Regions from separate parts of the Dactylosporangium sp. NPDC000555 genome, predicted to be linked through region 3. Evidence: riboswitches for the same ligand, from Rfam matches in the RefSeq annotation. Region 3 holds a riboswitch; each other region holds the start of a gene.
The links. Region 3 has a riboswitch for S-adenosylmethionine ahead of thrC (threonine synthase). Riboswitches for the same ligand answer to the same signal wherever they lie in the genome.
Positions count from the first base shown of each region.

Region 1: linked by a shared signal. The riboswitch ahead of ABT297_RS03825 (aminotransferase class V-fold PLP-dependent enzyme) and the one ahead of thrC (threonine synthase) in region 3 are both predicted to bind S-adenosylmethionine.
Region 2: linked by a shared signal. The riboswitch ahead of ABT297_RS20580 (putative leader peptide) and the one ahead of thrC (threonine synthase) in region 3 are both predicted to bind S-adenosylmethionine.

Region 1 covers NZ_JBEPDB010000003.1:90,208-93,441, reverse strand. The annotation lists gene ligD (non-homologous end-joining DNA ligase) at 1-470, shown strand, start outside; gene ABT297_RS03825 (aminotransferase class V-fold PLP-dependent enzyme) at 450-1,661, opposite strand; SAM riboswitch class IV at 1,675-1,791, opposite strand; gene ABT297_RS03820 (hypothetical protein) at 1,784-2,323, opposite strand; gene ABT297_RS03815 (PrsW family intramembrane metalloprotease) at 2,298-3,234, shown strand, end outside.
Region 2 covers NZ_JBEPDB010000032.1:59,919-63,152, reverse strand. The annotation lists partial or broken gene ABT297_RS20590 (NAD(P)-dependent alcohol dehydrogenase) at 1-375, shown strand, start outside; gene ABT297_RS20585 (SDR family oxidoreductase) at 549-1,346, opposite strand; SAM riboswitch class IV at 1,556-1,668, shown strand; gene ABT297_RS20580 (putative leader peptide) at 1,649-1,795, shown strand; gene ABT297_RS20575 (LLM class flavin-dependent oxidoreductase) at 1,887-3,122, shown strand; gene ABT297_RS20570 (NtaA/DmoA family FMN-dependent monooxygenase) at 3,141-3,234, shown strand, end outside.
Region 3 covers NZ_JBEPDB010000023.1:50,657-53,890, forward strand. The annotation lists gene thrC (threonine synthase) at 299-1,567, opposite strand; SAM riboswitch class I at 1,581-1,726, opposite strand; gene ABT297_RS16830 (glucosyl-3-phosphoglycerate synthase) at 1,825-2,745, shown strand; gene ABT297_RS16835 (hypothetical protein) at 2,806-3,234, opposite strand, start outside.

The DNA.
Region 1 (3,234 bases), on a different contig from region 3:
TCGTCGACCTCGATCCGGGGCCGCCGGCCGGCCTGCCCCAGTGCTTCGAGGTCGCCCTGCTCATGCGCGAGCGGCTGGCCGCCGACGGGCTCGAGTGCGCGGCGAAGACGTCCGGCAAGAAGGGCATGCAGCTGGTCGTGCCGCTGCCCGGAGACGAGGGCGCGAACGAGGTCAGCGGCTACGCGAAGGCGGTCGCCGAGGAGCTGGCCGGCCGGCACCCACGGCTGATCGTGGCGAAGATGGCCAAGCAGCTGCGGCCGGGCAAGGTGTTCATCGACTGGAGTCAGAACAACGCGTTCAAGACCACGGTCGTGCCCTACTCGCTGCGGGCCGGCGAGACCCCGACCGTCAGCGCGCCGCTGGCCTGGGACGAGGTCGAGGCCGGCGAGCTGACCGCCGCCGACCTGACCCCGTCCGTCGTCCTCGACCGGGTCGCGACGCTGGGTGACCTACTGCAGGGCGGCCAGTAGCCGGTCGATGTGCTCCTCGGTGGTACCGATGCCGAAGCTGGCCCGGATCGCCTGGGCGGGCGGCTGCTCGGCGCCGAGCCGGTCGGCGGCCTCGCTCAGGAGGCGGCGGGTGAGCGGGTGGGCACAGAACAGCCCCGTCCTGACGCCGATGCCGTGATCGCGACCGAGCGTGACGGCGAGTTCGCCCGGGTCGGCCCCGAGGACCGCGAACGACACGATCCCGACCCGCTCGGCGTCGGCCGGGAAGAGCCGCAGCTCCTCGACGTGCGGCAGCCGCGCGAGGCCGTCGCGGAGCCGTCGCAGCAGGGCGTCTTCCCGCTGCTGCGGGTCGGTCTCCCGCAACGACCGCACCGCCGTCGCGAGCGCGACCGCGCCGATGAGGTTCGGGGTGCCGGCCTCGTGCCGGGCCGGGCCGGTCGCCCAGCGCACCGCGCCGTCGTCGGCCACGTGGGCGCTCGCCCCGCCGCCGGCCAGATACGGCTCCGCCGCGTCGAGCCAGTCCGCCCGGCCGGCGAGCACGCCCGCCCCGAACGGCGCGTAGAGCTTGTGGCCCGAGAACGCCACGTAGTCGGCGCCGAGCCCGGCCAGGCGCCCCGGGGCGTGCGGGGCGAGCTGCGCCGCGTCGACCGCGATGCGCGCGCCGAAGCGGTGCGCGACCTCCGCGAGCCGCGCGACCGGCCAGACCTCGCCGGTCACGTTGCTCGCCGCCGTCACGCTCACGAGCACGTTCGGACCTTCGACGTGGCGCAGCGATCGCTCCAGCGCCTCGACCGCCTCCTCGGGCGACCTTGGCGCGGCGAGGCGCACGGTGCGGCGCCAGGGCAGCAGGTTGGCGTGGTGCTCGCCGTCGAACGTGACGACCGTCGTGTCCTCCGGCAGCACCCGCGCCAGCAGGTTGAACGCGTCCGTGGTGTTGCGCGTGAAGATCACGGTGTCGTCCGGGCCGTGGCCGAGGAGGTCCGCGACGGTCTCCCGGGCCTGCTCGTACTCCCGGGTGCAGCGCTCCGACAGCGCGCCCGCCCCGCGGTGCACGCTGCCGTAGTAGGGCAGCAGGTCGGCGACCGCGTCCGCGACGGCCCGCAGGCACGGCGCGGTGGCGGCGATGTCGAGGTTGGCGAAGTCGACGGATCGCCCGTCGCGCAGCTTGACCTCGCTCGGCGACAGGATCGCAGGGGACAGCAACTTGGACACGGGTCACCCATTTCGCTCGCGCTTGCCCGGCACACCGCGTGCCGAACCGGGTCATCACCCGGGGCACCCCGCCGCGAACGCGAGGGTTGCCGGCCAGCAAGCCGGGGCTTGTGCGCTGGCACTCATGACCTGACCAGACCGTACCGCAGATAAGGTTGCGTCATGAGCGAACTCCCGCCGAGTGGGACGCCGGACTCGGCCCCCTCCGGGCCGCCGTCCCCGGAGAGCGGTGCGACCCCGGCCTCGGGCGCCGGCGCCTGGGCGGCGCCGGACAGCGCGCCCCCGGCGGCGGGCGGCGGCTTCTCGCCGGTGCCGAGCGCCGGACAGTGGGGGCAGTCGCCGCCGCCGGCGCCGACGTCGGGCCCCGCGCCGTGGGAGTCCGCGGACACCGGGCCGGAGCCGAGCCCCTGGAGTTCGCCGTCGTCGCCGTTTTCGCTCTCCCCGCCGTCCCCGGGCCAGCCGGTCGCGCCGCAGGCGCCGGCCGGGTCGCACCAGGACCCCGGCCGACTCCAGGGGTCGCCGTTTCCGGGGCCCGGGCCGACCGGCGCCGCGCCGCCCGGCGGGCCGATGACGCATGCCGGGCCGGCCGGTCCCTCGCCGTGGCCGTCGGCGCTGCCCGGCATCGCGGTGCCGAACGTGATCGAGTCGGCCGAGCCGAGCACCGGACGGCAGGAGTATCCGACCGCCGCCCTCGCCCTGGCCGCCGCGCCGCCCGCCAAGCGCTCCGACCGGCGCCGGCTGTTGACGCTCATCGGTGTCATGGGGTTCATCGCCGCGTGTGGCGTGGCCCTGCTCGCGTTCCTCGGCGTCAGCGGCGGCTGGACGGCGCTGCTCGTCGGCGTCGGATCCGCCGTCATCCCGGTCCCGGTCCTCGTGTTCTGCTTCCTCTGGCTGGACCGCTACGAGCCGGAGCCCGTGAAGTACCTCGTCTTCGTCTTCGGCTGGGGCGCCTGCGTGGCCACCGGCGTGGCGCTGGCGGTCAACACCATCAGCGGCTACTTCGTCGAGCGGGCCGGCCTGTCCGACGCCCTGGTCGCCGTCCTGGTCGCGCCGCTGATCGAGGAGAGCATGAAGGCCCTCGGCCCGGTGCTGCTCTTCTGGCGCCGCCGGCGCGCGTACTCCGGCATCATCGACGGCCTCGTCTACTGCGGCCTGTCGGCGACAGGCTTCGCGATGGTGGAGAACATCCTGTACCTCGGCTTCAAGGGATACGGCGAGTACGCCGACAAGTCCGGTCCGGCCTCGGGCGCGGCCGCGCTGGTCGGGATCTTCATCGTCCGCATCCTGATGAGCGGGTTCGCGCACCCGCTGTTCACCTCGATGACCGGCATCGGGCTGGGCGTCGCGTCGCGCTCGTCGACCAAGGCGGTGCGGTTCCTGGCGCCGCTGGCCGGCCTGCTGACCGCGATGATGTTGCACGGATCGTGGAACCTCATGACGGTCCTCGCAGCCACCTCGACCAACGCCTGGGTCCTGCTGTACGGCTACTTCGCGGTGATGATGCCGATCTTCCTGTGCATGGTCGGCTTCGCGCTCTGGCTGCGCGCCAACGAGGGCCGGCTCACCGAGCGGG
Region 2 (3,234 bases), on a different contig from region 3:
CGCCACTGGCGACCCGGTTACGTTCGAAGCCCTCAAGAACACCTTCGACCTGATCATCAACACGGTCAGCGCCCCGATCGACGTGGCGGCCTACCTGAGCCTGCTGCGCCTGGACGGCACGCTGGTCAACGTTGGCGCCCCGCCGCAGCCACTGCCGGTGCCGGTGTTCGCGCTGTTCGGCAACCGGCGCTCCTTGCCGGTTCCAGCATCGGCGGCATCGCCGAGACCCAGGAAATGCTGGATTTCTGCGCCGAGCGAGGCATTGCCCCCGACGTCGAGCTCATCAACGCCGACGCGGTCAACGAGGCATACGAACGGGTGCTCAAGTCCGACGTACGCTACCGCTTCGTCATCGACATCGACAGCCTGCGCTGAATCGACGACCGTGCCGATGCACCTGATCAACACCAGCTCGCCGGAGCGCTACGTCGAGCTGGCGGGCGCGAGTTCGACGCGGCGCTGACCGGGCTCGACGATGCGGCGCTGCGCGGCCGCGTGCCCGGCCAGGACAACTCGATCGCCTGGATCGCAATGCCTCCGCCGGCCGACTATCCAAGACCGCCGTTGCTCTGAAGAGGCTGGGCGTTGACCCACCCGCCCTCCGCCGAGCAGAGGAACGTGACCAGATTCGCGCAGTCCTGTGGCGCACCGAGCCGTCCCAGCGGCGTGACGCGGATCAGGTCCGCCTTCTGGTCCTCGGTCATCCACCCGGTGTCGGTCGGCCCGGGGTTGACCGCGTTACAGGTCACGCCCAGATGGGCCAGCTCGCGGGCGGCGGCCAGCGTGATCCGGTCCATCGCCCCCTTACTCGCGCCATACGGAAGGTTCCCGGCGGTGTGGTCACTGGTCAGGCTCACGATCCGCCCGCTTCCGTGCCGGCCGCGGAACCGCAGCCCGTACTCCCGAATCAACAGCCACGTCGCCCGCGCGTTGACCGCGAAGTGCCGGTCGAAGCTCTCCACCGTCGTGTCCAACAGGCCGGAGCCGACCGACTCGCAGTGGCACAGCACCAACGCGGTGACGTTTCCCAGCTCGCGCTCGACGTCGTCGAACAGCTGCGCCGGCACCGCCGGGTCGCTCAGGTCCGCCTCAACCGCACATGTTCTCGCCCCGAACGACGCCACCATCTTCTGCAACTCTCCGGGCGCCCCGGGCTCCACGCCCCACCGCATCCGCACGTCATAGGCGGTCCAGTACGTGAAGGCCACGTCCCAGCCAGCCCGGGCCAGACTCAGCACCACGGACGCCGCGATTCCCGCCGAACGTCCCGCCCCCGTGACCAAGGCAATCGGACGCTCCGGCTCTGCCACGTCCTGCCGACTCCCCGCCCGCGTCTCTGCACTCATGACACTCATCATGGCGGGCCGCCCATCGCGCAGCACCCGACTCTGCTCGCGGACGCCGGAGGGCAGGTCGCGGCCGCCACTGGTGGCAGGAACCGGTGGAATCCCACGCGCGGGGCCATGTCGCCGCCGATCCGGGGAATTGCCCGCGATTCCCTAGTGTTCCTATAGGCATTAGACAAGATCTCGCGTCGCAGCTAAGGTCATCAACAAGTTACGAGTGTCAGCGTCAAGCCCTGGCTTGCTGACCGGCAACCCCCCGTCGCCGTGGGGTGCTCCAGGTGACGACCTGGCGGCGCAGATTCATGTACCGCAAGCGCGAGCGGCGTGCGGTGGCGCGCCGGGTGGAGGGCAGGGTCATGACGCGGTTGATCGCCCGTCGGCACATTGATCTGCAGCGCGTGGCCGCCTCGTTGTGTCGCACGCCGCCGGCTGTCCGCCGCACTGGGTAGCCCACCAACGCATCCATGAGCGCGTGCGGCCTGCTGGCATCGGCCGGTTCTTGACCGCTTTTCTGGTCCGTCTCGTCGAAAGCGATACCTCATGTCTGACTCGTCCGATTTCCTTCGCCTGTCCGTCGCCTTGGACGGCGCCGGCTGGCACCCCGCCGCGTGGTATGAGCCCGACGCCCGCCCGCTGGACCTGTTCAAGCCGAAGTACTGGGTTGAGCAGGTGCGGCAGGCCGAACGCGGTCTGCTCGACTTCGTCACGATCGAGGATGCGCTGCGGTTGCAGTCCGACGATCCTCTGCAGGCGGACGAGCGCGCCGACCGGGTCCGCGGCCGCCTCGACGCGACGCTCATCGCGGCCCGCGTCGCGCCGGTGACGAGCCACATCGGTCTGGTGCCGACAGTGATCGTCAACCACACCGAGCCGTTCCATCTGTCCAAGGCGATCGCCACGATCGACTACGCCAGCACAGGCCGCGCCGGCGTTCGGGCGCAGCTGGATGTCCGCGCCGACACCAACGCTCATTTCGGGCGTCGCGAGATCTCACCGCTGAGCCGCGAGGACTACGCCAATATCCAGGCCGGCATCGAGGTTCCGGAATTGCAGCAGCGGCTGCGCGAGTCCTTCGACGAGGCCGCCGACTACGTCGAGGTGCTGCGCCGGCTCTGGGACAGCTGGGAGGACGACGCGGAGATCCGTAACGTCGCCACCGGCAGGTTCATCGACCGGGACAAGCTGCACTACATCGAGTTCCAGGGCCGCTGGTTCTCCGTGAAGGGCCCCTCGATCACCCCGCGGCCGCCGCAGGGGCAGCCGATCGTCACCGCGTTGGGCCACGCGACGATCCCGTACCAGTTCATCGCCCGCTCCGCCGACGTCGGGTTCGTCACGCCACACGACGCCGCACAGGCGGCGGCGATCGTTTCGGAGATCCGTGCGGAGCAGCGGGCGGCCGCGCGCGCGGACGAGACGATCCACGTCTTCGGCGACCTCGTCGTCTTCCTGGACGACAGCCGTGAAGCGGCCGTGGCCCGCAGGCAGCGGTTGGACGAGCGGGCCGGGGCCGAGTACGGCAGCGACGCTCTGATCTTCACCGGAACCCCGGCCGAGCTGGCCGACCTGCTGCTGGACTGGCAGGCCGCCGGGCTCAGCGGCTATCGCCTCCGTCCCGCCGCGGTGCCGCACGACCTGGCCCAGATCACTGACGGGCTCGTCCCCGAGCTGCAGCGTCGCGGCGCCTTCCGCACCGCCTACGAGGCAACGACCCTGCGTGGGCTCCTCGGCCTGCCTCGCCCGGCCAACCGATACGCCACCACCACCGCGGCCTGAGCGGGCAGCGATCACTCCATGAGTACGCCACCGAAGCAGGTCCACCTGGCAGCGGGGTTCCCCGGCGTCAACAACACCACCGTGTGGAGCGACCCTGCCGCGGGTAGCCAGA
Region 3 (3,234 bases):
CCGGCTGGGGATCTGGACAGGCTCCGGAAATGGTCGAGAGGACGCTCGCCAACACCTCCGGTGTTGTGGTCGCGGGCTCCCACCGACTAATCGGCTCGAGCCTCGCGGCGACACGTCCTCCCGCACCGAGCATCCTGGCGCTCGGGTCTTAAGGCGTCAAGTCCACCACTGAACGCACGGCGCACCATCGGTTACGCTCAGTGTCGATCATCTCCACCAATCGGACGATCCATCCCTCGTCCAAGCGTGGAAGCGCTCTCTCAATCTGAACGCTCGGTAATCGCATCGCCCGAAAAAATCATCCGAGCAGGCCGGCCTCCCGCGCCGACTTCAGCGACGGCTTCACCCGATGGGTGGGGCCAACCAGGTCCGCCACCGCATCGAGGGTCTTGAGCCCGTCGCCGGTGTTGAAGATGACCGTCTCGGCGCTCGGGTCGAGCCGGCCGGACTCGACGAGCTTCTTGAGCACCGCGGTGGTCACGCCGCCGGCCGTCTCGGCGTACACGCCGGTGGTGCGGGCCAGCAGCTGGATGCCCGCGCGGATCTCGTCGTCGTCCGCGTACTCCATCCAGCCGCCGCTGCGGCGCACCGACTCCAGGGCGTAGACGCCGGCCGCCGGGTCGCCGATGTTCAACGACTTGGCGATGCCGGTCGGCTTGACCGGGGTGATGTCGTCGACGCCGTCGTGCAGCGCCTTCGCGATCGGGTTGCAGCCGGCCGACTGGGCGCCGAAGACCTTCCACGGCGTGTTCGGCACCAGCCCGATCTCGACCAGCTCGGCGAACGCCTTGTCGACCTTCGTGAGCAGCTCGCCGCTGGCCATCGGGATGACCACCTGGGCCGGGATGCGCCAGCCGAGCTGCTCGGCGACCTCATACCCGAGCGTCTTGGAGCCCTCGGCGTAGAACGGCCGGACGTTGACGTTGACGAACGCGGTGTCCTCGAACTCGTCGGTCTCGGTCAGCTCCGAGCAGAGCCGGTTCACCTCGTCGTAGGAGCCCTCGATCGCGACGACCTCGCCGCCGTACACCGCGGTCATGACAACCTTGCCCGGCTCCAGGTCGGCCGGGATGAACACGGTCGACGGGACGCCGACCCGGGCCGCGTGCGCGGCGACGGAGTTGGCGAGGTTACCGGTGGAGGCGCAGGAATACCGCGTGAAGCCAAGCGCCCGAGCCGCGGTCAGCGCGACGGAGACGACCCGGTCCTTGAACGAGTGCGTCGGGTTGGCCGAGTCGTCCTTGACCCACAGCTGGGCGGTGAAGCCGAGCTCCTTACCCAGCCCGTCGGCCTTGACCAGCGGGGTGAGCCCCGGGTCGAGCGTGACGCGGGTCTGCGGGTCGACGCCGACCGGCAGCAGCGGCGCGTAGCGCCAGATGTTCTTCGGTCCCGCCTCGATCTGCTCGCGGGTCACCGACGCCAGCGCCGCGGGGTCGTAGCCCACCTCGAGGGGGCCGAAACACTCATAACAGGCGTGCTGCGCGGCGAGCGGGAACGTGGCCCCACACCCCCGGCAGACAAGGTTGCGGGCCGGGGAGTCAGTGAAGACGCTGAGCGTCGAGGTCATGGCGGAGGCCTTCCTCTCATCTTTCCCAAGCACACGGGCGTGCACCGGGACGGATTTGGCACCTACCGCGTCGGACCTCAACATCGAGACACCATTGAGACGCCGCAGGGGTTGCCGGGGCTTCATCGGGCCGTATCCCTCTGCCCCTCTGGATGAGGTATGCAATTGTGGTTGTGCGCTTCAGATGAGTGTAAGGGGCACCACCGGCGCCCGGGTATGAGTCATCTCACGACGTGGGCCCGGCTAGCGTTTCACCCATGCACCCGATCGCGATCGACTGGTTTTCGCGGCGTACGTCCAGCTGGCGGGACTGGCCCGCCGACGAGCTGCTCGACGCGAAGGGCGACACGATGGTGAGCGTCGTGCTGCCCGCCCTGGACGAGGAGCCCACCGTCGGCGAGATCGTGACCGGCATACGGACCCTCGGCCCGATCGTCGACGAACTGGTCGTGATCGACTCCGGCTCGGTCGACCGCACTGCCGAGGTCGCCGCGGCCGCCGGCGCCACGGTCCACCACCGCGACGACATCCTGCCGTCGACGGGCTCCCGCCCGGGCAAGGGCGAGGTGCTGTGGAAGGCGCTCGCGGTCACCAAGGGCGACATCGTCGTGTACGTCGACGCCGACCTCACCGACTTCCGCCCGCACTTCGTGACGGGCCTGCTGGGCCCGCTGCTCGACGACCCGGGCACGCTGATGGTCAAGGCCTTCTACGACCGCCCCCTGCTCGACCTCTCCGCGGCCGGCGGCGGCCGGGTCACCGAGCTCGCCGCCCGCCCGCTGCTCAACGCGCACTTCCCGGAGCTGGCCGGCGTGGTGCAGCCGCTGGCCGGCGAATACGCGGCCCGCCGCACGCTGCTGGAGTCGCTGCCGTTCGCCGCGGGCTACGGCGTCGAGACCGGCCTGCTCATCGACACCTACCGCCGCCACGGCCTGGACGCGGTGGCCCAGGTCGACCTAGGCCAGCGCACCCATGGCCATCAGGACACGGCCGCCCTGGGCCGCATGGCCGCCACCATCGTGCACACGGTCAACGCCCGCGTGTCCCCCGGCAACCCGCTGTGGCCGACCCTGACGCAGTTCGAGCGCCATGACTCCGCGGCCGTACCGCGGGTGACGCCCGTCGCCCACCCGGACCGCCCCCCGATGCGGAGCATCCCCGGCTACTCGCCCGCCTGATCCCCGCGCCGGTTCCTCGGCCACAGCGCGAGCGTGAACGCGGCGACGGCGTGATGTCTTTCACGACTCGGGGACGAACCGCCACAGCTGGGTCGTGGCGGTGCCGGCGCCCGCGACGGCGAGGGCCAGGGCGGACCACTCCGCGGTGAGCAGCCACCACGGGGTGTCGATGATCGCGACCGGGGCGTCGCCGGTGAGGGAACCCACGAGCAGCGCGGCGGCGACCAGGAGCATGAGCACCAGCAGCAGGACCGAGGTCAGGCGGAGCACCCACACGCCCGTGCGGCCGGGCAGCACGGCCAGCACCACGCTGCCGCCCGCGATCGCGGCGGCGAACGCCGCCGTTATCGCCCCCAGCAGGGTGAAGATCCGGGCGGTCTCCGCCTCGACCGGGCCCCTCGTCAGGTCGGAGCTCTGCGCGAAGTGGGTCCACTGCATGAGATGCGCCTGGTCGTAGTAGAGGCCCGCCGCCAGGGCGGCGAGCCCCAC